DNA from 4 places in the Cytobacillus sp. MT66 genome. Region 4 is predicted to be linked to each of the others. Evidence: riboswitches for the same ligand, from Rfam matches in the RefSeq annotation. Region 4 holds a riboswitch; each other region holds the start of a gene.

Region 1 (3,125 bases), on a different contig from region 4:
ATGGACATATCATCACATGTCTTCGACAAGTAATCCCGCGAAATCACTGTATCGGCTACCTTTGCTGCCTCTACATCTGTCACTGAATCGCCGATAACAATTACATGGGAATCCTCACCAGCCAATCTTCGAATCAGGCTTGGTTTACAGCAGCCGCAGTTTTGATTTGGACAATGCCGATCGCAATCATAAGGCCAATGAATTTTTATTGTTTCATCTGAAAAATCTGCCTCGTTGCAGTAAATCCCATCGATGGAAGCAAAAGATTCAAGCATTGGCTTAACAAAAAAGTCAATGCCTCCGCTGACTATATAGATCGGAATACTTTGTTTTTTCGCAAATTGAATAAATTCACCAAATCCATCTCTTATCTCTGCCGTGTCTATTACAAAATCAATAATGTCTTTTTTCAATGCGGAAGGAAGAAGGGAAAACATATTTCCTACCCCTTCCTTAATACTAATCGAACGGGATAGCACCCCGTCCTTCCATTTCTCCCATCCTGGCGGAGCAAAGTGCTTCATGATGCTGATAATATTGTCCTTTTTTGTGACCGTGCCATCGAAGTCGCAGAAAATAACAGGCTTAATCATGATTTTACAGGCTCCTTCCATCCCCAAAGCTTAATAGCTTCCTGAAGTTCAGGATACTGTGCTGCTTGATCTAATGGAATGCTGCTAAGTACAGCTTCGACTGCCTGGCGAAAAGCTTTCCCGCCGCCTTTTGCCCCCTGCGGATGTCCGTGAACCCCGCCGCCTGCATTAATGACACAGTCTTTTCCAAAATCTGATATTAAAAGCGGTACCAATCCTGGATGAATTCCTGCAGATGGTACAGGAAAAGCTCTCCTCAGAGAAGAATCTTTTGTTAGCTCCTCTTTTACTTTAATAACCTTATCCCGCTCCAATGCTACACTTCCGTATGGTGATGGGAATAAAGAAAAGTCGGCACCGGATAAACGTACTAATTTTCCAAGTAACAGTGAATGGGATAACCCATATTTTTCTGAAGATGTAAAAGCACCGCTAAATGCTGGATGAGCCATTATTGGCAAGCCAATTTCATCATCTTCCCTTAGAGCCTGAAGCACATCCAATCCATAAGTAAAGACATTGAATAACAAGGCATCTGCGCCTAATTCCTTTGCTTTTCGGGCTTTTTCTTTGAGGTCAAAGGTTCTTCCTGTAAGATTCGCAGCATATAAAGTGCGATGGCCGGTCTCCTCATATACTTGGTCCAAAACCTTCTTTCCTTCGGTTATCCTTTTTTCAAATGGGGTTAGCTCATTTTCGAAAAGAATTTCATCATCTTTAACTAAATCTACACCGCCTAGTGCTTGCTCCCGCAGCTGATCCAGGAGATAGTTCATATCTCTGCCAATGACCCCTTTAAAAATACTCATCACAAGCGGACGATCATAGACATTTAGCTTTTCTCGGATTCCATTGATTCCGAATCTTGGTCCAGGGAATCCTCTTAACAGTTCATCATCAAACTTTAAATCTATTAATTTTACCGCACCATCTAAGCTCAGCTTGCCAAATACGGTTGTTAAAATGGCTGGAAGGTCATGTGAATAATTGCCTCCAGGAAAGCTGATATGAAATTCGGCAATCACTTTTCCTGTAGAAGGATCCTCGCCAATTTCCTTGATTTTTTCTACATGGCCCTTGTGCTTTTTTAGTTGCTCTTGTTCAAGCAGGGGAAGATCGGTCCAAGAACCAACCGTTAATCCCAGCGCAATACCTTCTCCCTTTTTATGCAAGCTTTCCCTGTCAGCAATTAATCGGTATACAGCTGTAACTTGACTCAATGTTTATCCCCCTTTTATAAAAAATTCCATCAAAAAAACCTCTTCAAATAAGAAGAGGTTTTCACGAAAAAAACGACTTCTTATCTGTCAACGTTACCGTTGTGAGAATTAGCACCGTGCTCAACACTTGAGTCGGTTGCCGGGCTTCATAGGGCTCATCCCTCCGCCTGCTCTTGATAAGAAAACATTTATTTAATTGATAAGATTCAAATTATATAAAGGATTATGCCATCTCATTTAATCACTGTCAATATATTTTTAAATACTTTTCAAATCAGGATGTGCCTTGTTGAACGATATCACTTACTACCCCAGTTTCAATTAGCTGAGTTATTGCTGCTCCGTCATATCCGTGATTTGCCAGGATACTGCGTGTATTCTCTCCTAAAAGTGGAGGGGACTTTCTAATGGATAGATTGTTTTCTGATAGAGTAAGCGGCAAACGAATTAGTGAAAGATCTGGAATAATCGAGTGTTCAACAGATTGGAACATCCCTAATTCCTCTGTCTGTTTGCTTGATGCAACATCTGATATTTTATTTATAATCGAAGCAGGTACCCCTTCTCTATCAAGCCTGTCAATCCAGTATTCTGCCGTATGCCCCTTTAATAACATTTCAATCTCATAATTTAGCACATGCCGATTTTGCACCCGCTTCGGATTATTCTGATACCTTGGATCATTTACCCATTCTGGCTTTCCAAGGACTTTACACAGCTTACCAAATAATCGATCATTTGAAACTCCAATCATGATTGGCTGTGTTCCTGTTTGAAATACCCCGTAAGGTGTAAAAGCAGCATGGTTGGAGCCCATTCTAACAGGGTCTTTGCCCGTAAACTGATAGGCCATCAGGTGGTAGCTAGCCCAAAATAAGCCTGTTTCGTAAAGGGACGTATCAACCTTTTGCCCTTTTCCCGTCTGACTGCGGGAGAGTAATGCACTTACAACACCCAAGGCACCCCATAAGGCGCTTCCTTGATCCAAAATCGATACAGGAATTCTCGACATATCACTATCCGCTGCCCCATTAATCCCCATCAAACCTGAATTAGCTTGAATAATGGCATCGTATCCAGGCTTTTCTTTATCAGGGCCCTTTAAGCCATAAGCATTAATAGAAGCATAGATTAAACCCGGGTTAATAGATTTTAATTGTTCATACCCTAACCCAAGACTTTCAGCCTTTCCATAGCGAAAGTTCTCAACAAATACATCCGCATCTTCAATAAATCTTTTAACTATTTCCCTTCCTTTTTCCTGCTTTAAATCAATAACAATCGAGTGCTTATTCCGATTTAGCTGTAAAAA
Region 2 (3,125 bases), on a different contig from region 4:
GGTCGGGAACTTATAATGAGTGGAGAAGCTTTGTCCTGAGCTTGTATTGATCGTATCCAGCGCCACATTTAAATCAATGCCAAGCTTCTTAAGAAGGATCATTGCTTCACATGAAGCATATAGGGATGTCGCAGACAGATAGTTATTTACCGCCTTAAGTGCATGCCCTGCCCCGGTCTGTCCGACTAGATTAATCGCTTTTCCTAGGGATTCTAAAATTGGCAGCACCTTTACATAATCCTTTTCCTCGGCTCCAACCATGATGGTAAGCGTGCCAGCCTTGGCTCCTTTAACCCCTCCGGAAACCGGCGCATCGATTAAGGTTAATCCAAAGCTTTTCGCATCTTCAGCCAGTTTTCTTGTGCTGAACACATAGGAACTGCTCATATCAATGATAATCCCGCCTGGCTTCATGGATTGAAACAGCCCATCTTTACCTGCCAGTACAGCTTCTACCGCCTTGGAATGCGGCAGCATGGTAATCACGATATCGCTCTGTTCGCCGAGCTCCTGGACAGATGGTGCTACAATCGCTCCTTTTTCCTGTAAAGGCTTCACGGCCTCAGTATTCATATCAAACACGGTCAAACTATAACCTGAATTCAATAAATTTTCTGACATCCAACGCCCCATTTTTCCAATACCAACAAAACCGATCATCATATGCTTCATTCCCCTCTAGAATTTTTACTATTCTGGAAATATTATATCTAGTGAGCGAAGTGAACGGATTTCCTGTTCGTGAATCGCTCGTTTTCCTGTGCTGACGTCTTTTTTCATCAAAGCTTTGACCTGTTCTTTATGTTCATGCAGGGATGTGGCCATATTTGAACCCTGAGCCATCGACAGCATCCGAAAAGGCCGCGCGGACCGCCTGAGCGATACGTACGTTTCACTTAGAACCTTGTTCTTGGCAATCGTAAAGATGAATTGGTGAAATTCCTCGTTCAGATCATAATAGCGCTCTACATCCTGGTCCTTTACAGCCTGTTCCTGCCGCTTGATCACGTTTTCAAGCTTTGCCGCATCTTCTGGCTGGATGTTGGCGATTGCCTTTTCCATTGCGATCTCTTCAAGACGGTAAAGGACATCGTATAATTCATGAATATCCGTTCTTGTAAATCGCCGGACAACGACTCCCTGGTGGGGAATCCTCTGCACAAGGCGGTCCCGTTCCAGCATGAGGAGCGCCTCCCGCACAGGCGATCGGCTTGTTTTAAATTCCTCGGCTATCGCGGTTTCAACCAGGTGTTCGCCTGGATGCAGCATGCGCTTTCCAATCCTTGCCGTAATTTCTTCAGCAATCTTTATCGCTATCGTTTTTTTCGTATTTGTCTCCATCTTCATCCCCGTCCAATTATAAACATACAACATTGTCGACAATTTAGTATGCATCTATTATCACATTTATCAGATAATTTAGTCAATAAAAAAGTTTAAGTTATTTTAAGATAATTTTTAAGTATAGTTGAATAATTTAAAAGAATAATAAAATATGTGTTGACAATTATATTTACGAGATGTATAGTTACTATCATATTAAAAATACTTCTTATCAAGAGAGGCGGAGGGACTGGCCCTGTGAAGCCTCGGCAGCGGACATTGCGTACCGTGCCAATTCCAGCAAGTAATCTTGAAAGATAAGAAGAGGATATGGAACTGACATTCTGCCCTCTTCTGCCTGAAGAGGGCTTTTATATTTTAATAAAATAATATTTTCTTATCCAGAGAGGTGGAGGGACTGGCCCGATGATACCTCGGCAGCGGACATTGCGTACCGTGCCAACTCCAGCAAGCAGATAAGAGCTTGGAAGATAAGAAGACCTTAAGTACATATGATTGTTCATATGACTTTGCGTCCTTCTTCTTCCACGGAGAAGGACTTTTTTTATGAAGAGAGGAGCTCAAACGATGATAGAGTTTAAAGATCTCATCAAGGTATATAACAGCGGCGGCAAACAGGTGCACGCTTTAAATAATGTCAATTTAAAAATTAACAAAGGGGAAATCTACGGGGTGGTTGGATTCAGCGGCGCCGGCAAGAGCTCATTAATCCGCTGTGTGAATTTCCTTGAGCGCCCAACGTCGGGAAAGGTCATTGTTGATGGTCATGACTTAACCGCGCTTTCAGAAAAGCAGATCCGCGAAGTGAAGAAAAACATCGGCATGGTGTTCCAGCACTTTAATCTACTAAACTCAAAAACAGTATACGCCAACGTCGCTATGCCCCTTGTTTTAAGTAAAGCGCCAAAGGATCAGATCAAAAAGCGCGTGGCAGAGCTGCTTGAATTCGTCGGCTTAGGCGATAAAGCAGAGATGTATCCTGATCAGCTGTCGGGCGGGCAAAAACAGCGCGTCGGCATCGCCAGAGCCCTGGCTACGCAGCCTTCGATTCTGCTGTGTGACGAAGCAACTTCTGCACTGGACCCACAGACAACCAGCTCAATTTTGCAGCTGCTGAAAAAGATTAATAAGGATTACAACATCACGATCTTAATGATCACCCATGAAATGTCCGTGATCCGCGAAATCTGTGACCGGGTCGCTGTCATGGAGGCAGGAAAAGTGATTGAAGAAGGCACGGTGTTTGAAGTCTTCTCTGCACCGAAGACGCAGACAGCACAAAACTTTGTCAGCACAGTCATGCATGATCAGATCCCAGAGTCAATTCTCAATATGATTGAAAACAATCACGCTTCAAATCATATTTTTCGCATCAGTTTTATCGGACAGTCAACAGGCAAACCGTTTCTATCGCAGCTGGCTAAAAAGCTCGATATCGACATCAACGTGCTGTTCGGCAGCATTACTGAACTTCAGGGCATCCCTTTTGGCAACCTGATTGTAGAAATTCAGGGGCCTGATGCAGAAGTCAAGCGCGCCTTAACGTATATGCAGGCCAAACAAATCAGCTTCAAGGAAGTGACATCACATGCTAGTTAATTCAGAACAGATCATCGAAGCGGTCATCGAAACGATTCAAATGGTCGGCTTCTCCTTTATCTTTTCGATTGTACTCGGGCTGCCGCTTGGCATACTGCTCTTTGCCACCCGCAAAGGACAGATCCTTGAAAATCAGCCGTTTTTTACTATCCTAAATGCAGTTATTAATATTTTCCGTTCTG
Region 3 (3,125 bases), on a different contig from region 4:
GCCCTACAATTGGCACCGATAATCTGCTAATCTGCAATGCTATTTTTTCCGCTTTCTCCCCTTCTACCCGAACATAGCCACGTTTCACTAAAAATTTAAGAAAAATATCATTTGCAAATACGGTAGAGATAGATACAAACAACCCATCAGTCGTTGACATAGCTGCAGCAAGAATAACAACTCCAAAGAATGCCACAAAAATGGCTGGAAAAGCCCACGCAATGTATTCCATTAAAGCCAAATCTGCAACTATGTCTGAAGGTCCCAACGCCACCCTGCTAAAAATTCCGCCAAACAAGACGAAAACACAAAGGGAAGCTGTTATAACATAAGTAAGGATCATCTTTCCTAAATCCTTTTCGTTCTTTAAACCTAACACTTTATTAAATAGATGTGGGGCAGAAGCAAATGCCCATTGAATCGTAATTGCGCCAATTACAGCACCAATGGAATAAAAATGTGCTGAATCAGGATTAAATACCTTTACTAGATTTCCATCCTGGGCAGCCAAATTATTGGCGATATCTGAAAATGTCTCAGTAACCCCGCCATTCCAAAAAATTACGATTCCTGAAACAAACACGACAATACCTGCAATAGCCATTAAAATCACTTGAATCGCATCTGTGTAAATATCAGCAAATGCTCCTCCACCAAAGACGTACAATACGACAATAGCGGTAATAAGAATCAGGCCAGCTGTATAATCCATTCCCAGTAAATATTCAAAAATCCTTGCCCCCGCTACAAACTGTGCAGCAATATAAAAAATATTAAATAGTAAGATCAAGCCTGTACCGACACGTAAAAAATCACTTTGATAATAATCACCTAGCCAATCAGGTAAGGAAAGTGATTTTTGTTCTGCATTCAATTGCTTTATTTTTTTAGCAACCATAAGGACCCCAATAGCACCACCACCGATCATGGCGATAATAAGCCAAAGATTAGTCAGTCCCCATTCATAGGACCAGCCCGGATATCCAAGAAATGTAGCTGCACTTAAATAAGTAGCTGCAAAGGATAGGCCCAGCACTACCGGGCCGAGTCTCTCCCCACCTATTGCAAAGTCACGAATATTTTTCGTTTGCTTTGTCCCAACATACCCCAAGGCAAGCATAATCAATAGAAATAATATAAATCCAACCCATGTATACAAAGCTACATTATTCATTATTTTCCCCTTTCAAAAAAAGTAAATATATAGTATCTGAATTTTCGTGACTTCAAAAGTTTTTGTGTTCCTGTAATGCCCCCTCGCTAAATATTTTTATTCTCACTACAATACATATTATTCCTATGCACTTAATCAGAAATATTACAAAAGAACCCCTCATTTTTTTGGCTCTTATATAAAACAGCAAACAAAAAACCTCTTTCTGATAAGAAGAGGTCATAATATTAGCCTCCCTCATCGTTCAAGCATACGCTTGCTGGACTTAGCACCTTTTTACATTAGTAAAAGGTTGCTGCGGGATCTACGGACCAGGTTCCTCCCCCGACTCTTGATAAGGAAATACATATTTAATTAGTAAGAATAAATAAAATTTTACAAAACAATCGTCGATCTGTCAATTAGGAATTTTCTAAAAAATTCTTCGCCAATTACATTATTCTGGTGGCAGTTCCCAAATAGATTAAGCGTAAATCATGACCAGGATTAAAAAAATGCCAGTCGTCTAAAAGGATTTTTATCCTTCCAGACAAGCTGACACACTAGATTTCAAAAACAACCAGCTGGTTTCCACCCTGTTCCTTTGCCTGATAAAGCGCACGGTCTGCTGATTTTTTCAATTCGTCTACGGTTGTTCCATGTTTTGGAAATGCTGCTGCGCCTGCACTAATAGATATCGTTACCCTTTGGTTACCGAATCTTAATGGATGCTGCTGGTAATAATCTAACAGCTTTGCAAAACTAGTATCAAAGCACGAGCCATTCTGAAGAATAATCATAAACTCATCCCCTGCGTATCGATACCCTAAAGCACCGTTCTGGCAAATACTTTTTATCCCATCTGCAAGCACCTTTAAATACAAATCACCAATGTCATGGCCAAACCGGTCATTTAACTTCTTTAATTGATCGGAATCAATCATTAGAAGCGAAAACTCCTTCGACTCTTTATCTCTTACCATTTGATTTAAGTCCTCATGAAAGGCACGGTGATTCTTCAATCCTGTCAGTTCATCCATTCTCGCCATCACATAAATTTGCCTATACAATCTTGCTGTATCGATAGAGTTAATTACCTGTGCACCAATGATCTGCAATAGTTCCTCATGTTCCTTCCGATAAGCAAAATCTGAAAAGCTTTGTGCGGAAATAACCCCTTTGACATGATCATCGGTAATGATAGGCACAAAAATACAGGATCTTGAATCCTTCACACCAAACTGTGCCTTTGATTCATAAGCTTGGGCCTCTTTTTGCAGGTGAATAATTTTTCTCTTCTTAATCACCTCTGATGTGTAGTTATCCCCCATGCTAACATCATGATTAGGATATACTTTCCCTTCTTCCATCATGATAATAAAATGAATTCTTTCTGTTTCTTCATTATATAAAGCAATATAAAAAGAATCCGTCGGCATAACTTGAGAAACCATTTCGTACGCCTCTTTTAGCAAGATCTCTTCATTTAGAGTTTTACTGCAGACCTGTGCAAACTCATTTAAAATTTTATAATGTTTATTAAGCCAGCTGATATTTTCCATTTTTTCATTAGCGATTTCCAGCTGCTCCAATAACGGAAGTACAGCCATCCGGTCCCGATCATTTACATAGTTTTGTTCTAATGCCATAAGAATTTCTTTGGAGACCAGGTCTTTTTCAGTACCTAATTTCTTTACCAAATCAATAATAATTCTTAGGATATTTTGCAAGTTTGGAGTCGTCATATGCTACACTTCCACTGAAAAGTTTTCTTTTAAAACGAAGCTATTTTTCAAAAAAGTCAAATAATTCCACACCTATATCTTCTATCATATAGTCCTTTGTTCCTATCGTCAATCCTAATTATTTTGACAGCTCTGTGAATTTCAAAAACTTCCCAATAGGGAGCTATCAATCCACAATCGTTGAAAGCTCCCTAAATTTCCGCTGGATAAAAATTAGTCTCATAGAT
Region 4 (3,125 bases):
ATTGCTTGATTCAATTAAAGGATGAAATCCCTGGTACAATCAAAATTATTCACCAGCCTGCAGAGGAAGTACCGCCAGGCGGTGCGATCGGCATGATTGAATCTGGTTTATTAGATGATCTAGACAATATCTTCGGCATTCATTTACTGCCGCTTGGCCCCTCTGGTTTAGTAGGGTATAACAGCGGATATGTATTCCCTGGCCGTGCGTACTTTAAATTGAAAGTCCAAGGTGTCGGCGGGCATGGATCTTCTCCACACTTGGCCAATGATTCAATTGTGGCCGGTGCCCATTTTGTCACAGCGATTCAAACAGTGGTTAGCCGCAGGTTAAATCCATTTGATATGGGGGTTGTCACCATCGGTTCATTTGATGGAAAAGGTACCTTTAATGTCATTAAAGATAGCGTGGAAATTGAAGGTGATGTTCGCGCTATGACGGAAGAAACGAGGGAAACAATCGAACGGGAAATTCGCCGCATCGCTAACGGAATCCAAGAGGAATTCAATGTGACTTGCGAATTAACCTATACACCAGACTATCCGCCGCTTTACAATGACCCGGAAGTGACGGAACTGGTTGCTTCTTACTTAAAAAATGCAAATGATAAAGACATTACAGAGGTTCAGGAATTTGCACCAATGGCTCCTTCTGAGGACTTTGCCCATTATGCAAAAAAATTCCCAGCCTGCTTCTTCTACATTTGCTGCACACCAAAAGGGGTTGAAAAGCCATACTTTAACCATCATCCTAAATTTGATATCGATGAAGATGCCCTTTTAGTAGCAGCAAAAGCAGTTGGAACAGTGGTTTGTGGGTATTACAATATGTAGTTGTGAAAAAATGAGGACGGTTTTCCTTATACAGGGGGACCGTCCCCATTTTTTAATTTGGACGTGAACAAGCACGAAAACTCTGTTCGATAATTTAAGAAAGCGTATTGACTTCCAATAGGTTAGCAGATATCATTATTATTAATTTCATAATTGTCAATCTTCTTATCAAGAGAGGTGGAGGGACTGACCCTGAGAAACCTCGGCAACCAGCATTCCTTTGCACGGTGCCAATTTCAGAGGAATATTTTTTTCCGAAGATGGGAAGGCGGAAACGGATCGCTCTTTATTAAGTTCCTCATCCCCTTCTGTCTTGATTCGCGGAAGGGGATTTTACTATTTGTAGCTTTGTTTTATCGCAGTTGTGTATTGGGCTTAGTTAGGGCATTGCGTAACTCACAAAGGAAAGGTAAGGGGGAACTTATAAATGTCGGCGATTCATATAGCCTTGTTAGGACACGGTACAGTTGGAAAAGGCGTCTATGCCACCATTCAATCTCATCAGGAAAAGCTTCAAGCCCTTTTTGGAAAAGAAGTAAAAATTGTTGGCGTACTAGTAAAGAACTTATATAAACATCACTTAGAGGATCCAAGTGTACTACTAACTGATGATTTTGAAAAAATCATCTCATTGGAAAAATTAGATGTAGTCATCGATGCCATTTCAGGGAAAGAACCATGTTATTCTTACTTGAAGCAGGCCATCCAGCGTGGCTGCCATGTTATCACAGCGAATAAAGAAATGTTTGCCCATCATGGGACTGATTTGAAGCAATTAGCGATCGAAAATAATGTATCATTGGGATTCGAAGCAACAGTTGCAGGCGGAATCCCTGTCATTCAAACACTTAGACAGCTGCTGAACGTCAATAACATTCAAAAAATCCAAGGCATTCTTAATGGAACCTCAAACTTTATTTTGACAAAAATGAGAGAAGAAAACCTCAGCTTTGAGTCTGCGCTCAAGCTAGCACAGGATAATGGATTTGCTGAAGCCGATCCAACCAATGATATCGAAGGCTTTGATGCTTTCTATAAAGCAATGATTTTAAGCGAAGTCGCATTTGGGAAATCGCCGGACTGGAAACAGGTCGTTCGCCAAGGGATTCGCAGAATATCCTATGAGCAAATTGAACTCTTTTCCTCATTAGGATTGCGATTTAAGCATGTCGCCTCCATCGAACAAACGGCCAATGGCATTCAATGCTCCGTTAAACCTGTCCTTGTCAATGAACAGCATCCTTTTTATCATGTAGAAGGCGTGCAAAATGCCGTTTCCATTGATGGGGATATTGTTGGGAATATCAGCCTTCAAGGTCCTGGTGCTGGAATGTTCCCTACTGCTAGTGCTATTGTTGAAGATTTAGTGCATATTGATAGAAAAATTACAGCCCCTTCACATTCAGAACAAAAATTTGCAAAAAGTGAGGCAGCTGTTGTATCTTATTGGGCAATCTGCGGGGATCTAAATACGTCCCTTCTGCCTCCCGCAACGGAAGTAATCGAAAGAGTTCGTCACAATGTATTCATTGTAAAATCATCTGAAGAGGACTTAAATGCTATTAAAATCCCACAAGTACAGATTTATCAAGTACTGGGTGAAGTAAACAAAGAAAAAGTCGTGGCAACTTATTAAATAATGGTGTTTCAAGTTGGGGGCATGCGATTAGCTAGAAGTATTGGCTGATCGCATGCCCTCTCTCTGTGCCTCGCCTGGCAAGTTCTTCAATTTTTTGGTAAACTATTACTCACTTTGAGGGAGTCTTGCAGATGACCCTTTTACCCAATGAGGTGAAGGAATGGAACAAACAGCATTGATTAGTATAACCGTCATTCTTGGCCTTGGGATCTTTTCACAATGGCTGGCCTGGCGGATCCAATGGCCGTCGATTGTCATTATGTCCATTGCTGGTTTGCTTATTGGACCTATTTTTGGATTCATTAATCCGAAAGAGGCATTGGATGAGCTTTATAGCCCGCTGATTTCTTTGGCGGTCGCGATTATTTTGTTTGAAGGAAGCTCAAGCCTGGATATTCGAGAAATCAAGGGCATTTCGAAATCTGTATTCCGAATTGTTACGGTGGGAGCTTTTCTAGCGTGGATCGGCGGTTCGCTTGCGGCGCATTTCATTGCTGGATTAAACCTGGAAATTTCGTTCATCATTGGCGGATTATTTGTTGTCACCGGGCCAACCGTCATCATTCCATTGCTAAGGCAAGCGAAACTAAAGCCGCGTACAGCTGCTGTTCTCAAATGGGAAGGCATTATAGTTGATCCTGCAGGTCCATTGC

What was found. A riboswitch is a leader RNA that binds a small molecule or an ion and turns the genes downstream of it on or off. The one in region 4 is predicted to bind S-adenosylmethionine.
Region 1: it holds a riboswitch for S-adenosylmethionine, as region 4 does, so the genes downstream of both, AC1Q59_RS21870 (2,3-diketo-5-methylthiopentyl-1-phosphate enolase) here and AC1Q59_RS12490 (homoserine dehydrogenase) in region 4, are expected to answer to the same signal.
Region 2: it holds a riboswitch for S-adenosylmethionine, as region 4 does, so the genes downstream of both, AC1Q59_RS17980 (methionine ABC transporter ATP-binding protein) here and AC1Q59_RS12490 (homoserine dehydrogenase) in region 4, are expected to answer to the same signal.
Region 3: it holds a riboswitch for S-adenosylmethionine, as region 4 does, so the genes downstream of both, AC1Q59_RS23280 (sodium:solute symporter family protein) here and AC1Q59_RS12490 (homoserine dehydrogenase) in region 4, are expected to answer to the same signal.

The regions. Positions count from the first base shown of each region.
Region 1 is NZ_JBXAFB010000018.1:27,215-30,339, forward strand. It holds gene AC1Q59_RS21865 (2-hydroxy-3-keto-5-methylthiopentenyl-1-phosphate phosphatase) at 1-593, opposite strand, end outside; gene AC1Q59_RS21870 (2,3-diketo-5-methylthiopentyl-1-phosphate enolase) at 590-1,813, opposite strand; SAM riboswitch class I at 1,891-1,996, opposite strand; gene AC1Q59_RS21875 (CaiB/BaiF CoA transferase family protein) at 2,088-3,125, opposite strand, start outside.
Region 2 is NZ_JBXAFB010000010.1:141,156-144,280, forward strand. It holds gene AC1Q59_RS17970 (NAD(P)-dependent oxidoreductase) at 1-663, opposite strand, end outside; gene AC1Q59_RS17975 (GntR family transcriptional regulator) at 691-1,341, opposite strand; SAM riboswitch class I at 1,550-1,647, shown strand; SAM riboswitch class I at 1,718-1,821, shown strand; gene AC1Q59_RS17980 (methionine ABC transporter ATP-binding protein) at 1,912-2,943, shown strand; gene AC1Q59_RS17985 (methionine ABC transporter permease) at 2,933-3,125, shown strand, end outside.
Region 3 is NZ_JBXAFB010000023.1:9,690-12,814, reverse strand. It holds gene AC1Q59_RS23280 (sodium:solute symporter family protein) at 1-1,174, opposite strand, end outside; SAM riboswitch class I at 1,409-1,515, opposite strand; gene AC1Q59_RS23275 (sensor domain-containing diguanylate cyclase) at 1,717-2,898, opposite strand; gene AC1Q59_RS23270 (MATE family efflux transporter) at 3,065-3,125, opposite strand, start outside.
Region 4 is NZ_JBXAFB010000006.1:90,372-93,496, reverse strand. It holds gene AC1Q59_RS12495 (amidohydrolase) at 1-833, shown strand, start outside; SAM riboswitch class I at 996-1,100, shown strand; gene AC1Q59_RS12490 (homoserine dehydrogenase) at 1,261-2,469, shown strand; gene AC1Q59_RS12485 (cation:proton antiporter) at 2,633-3,125, shown strand, end outside.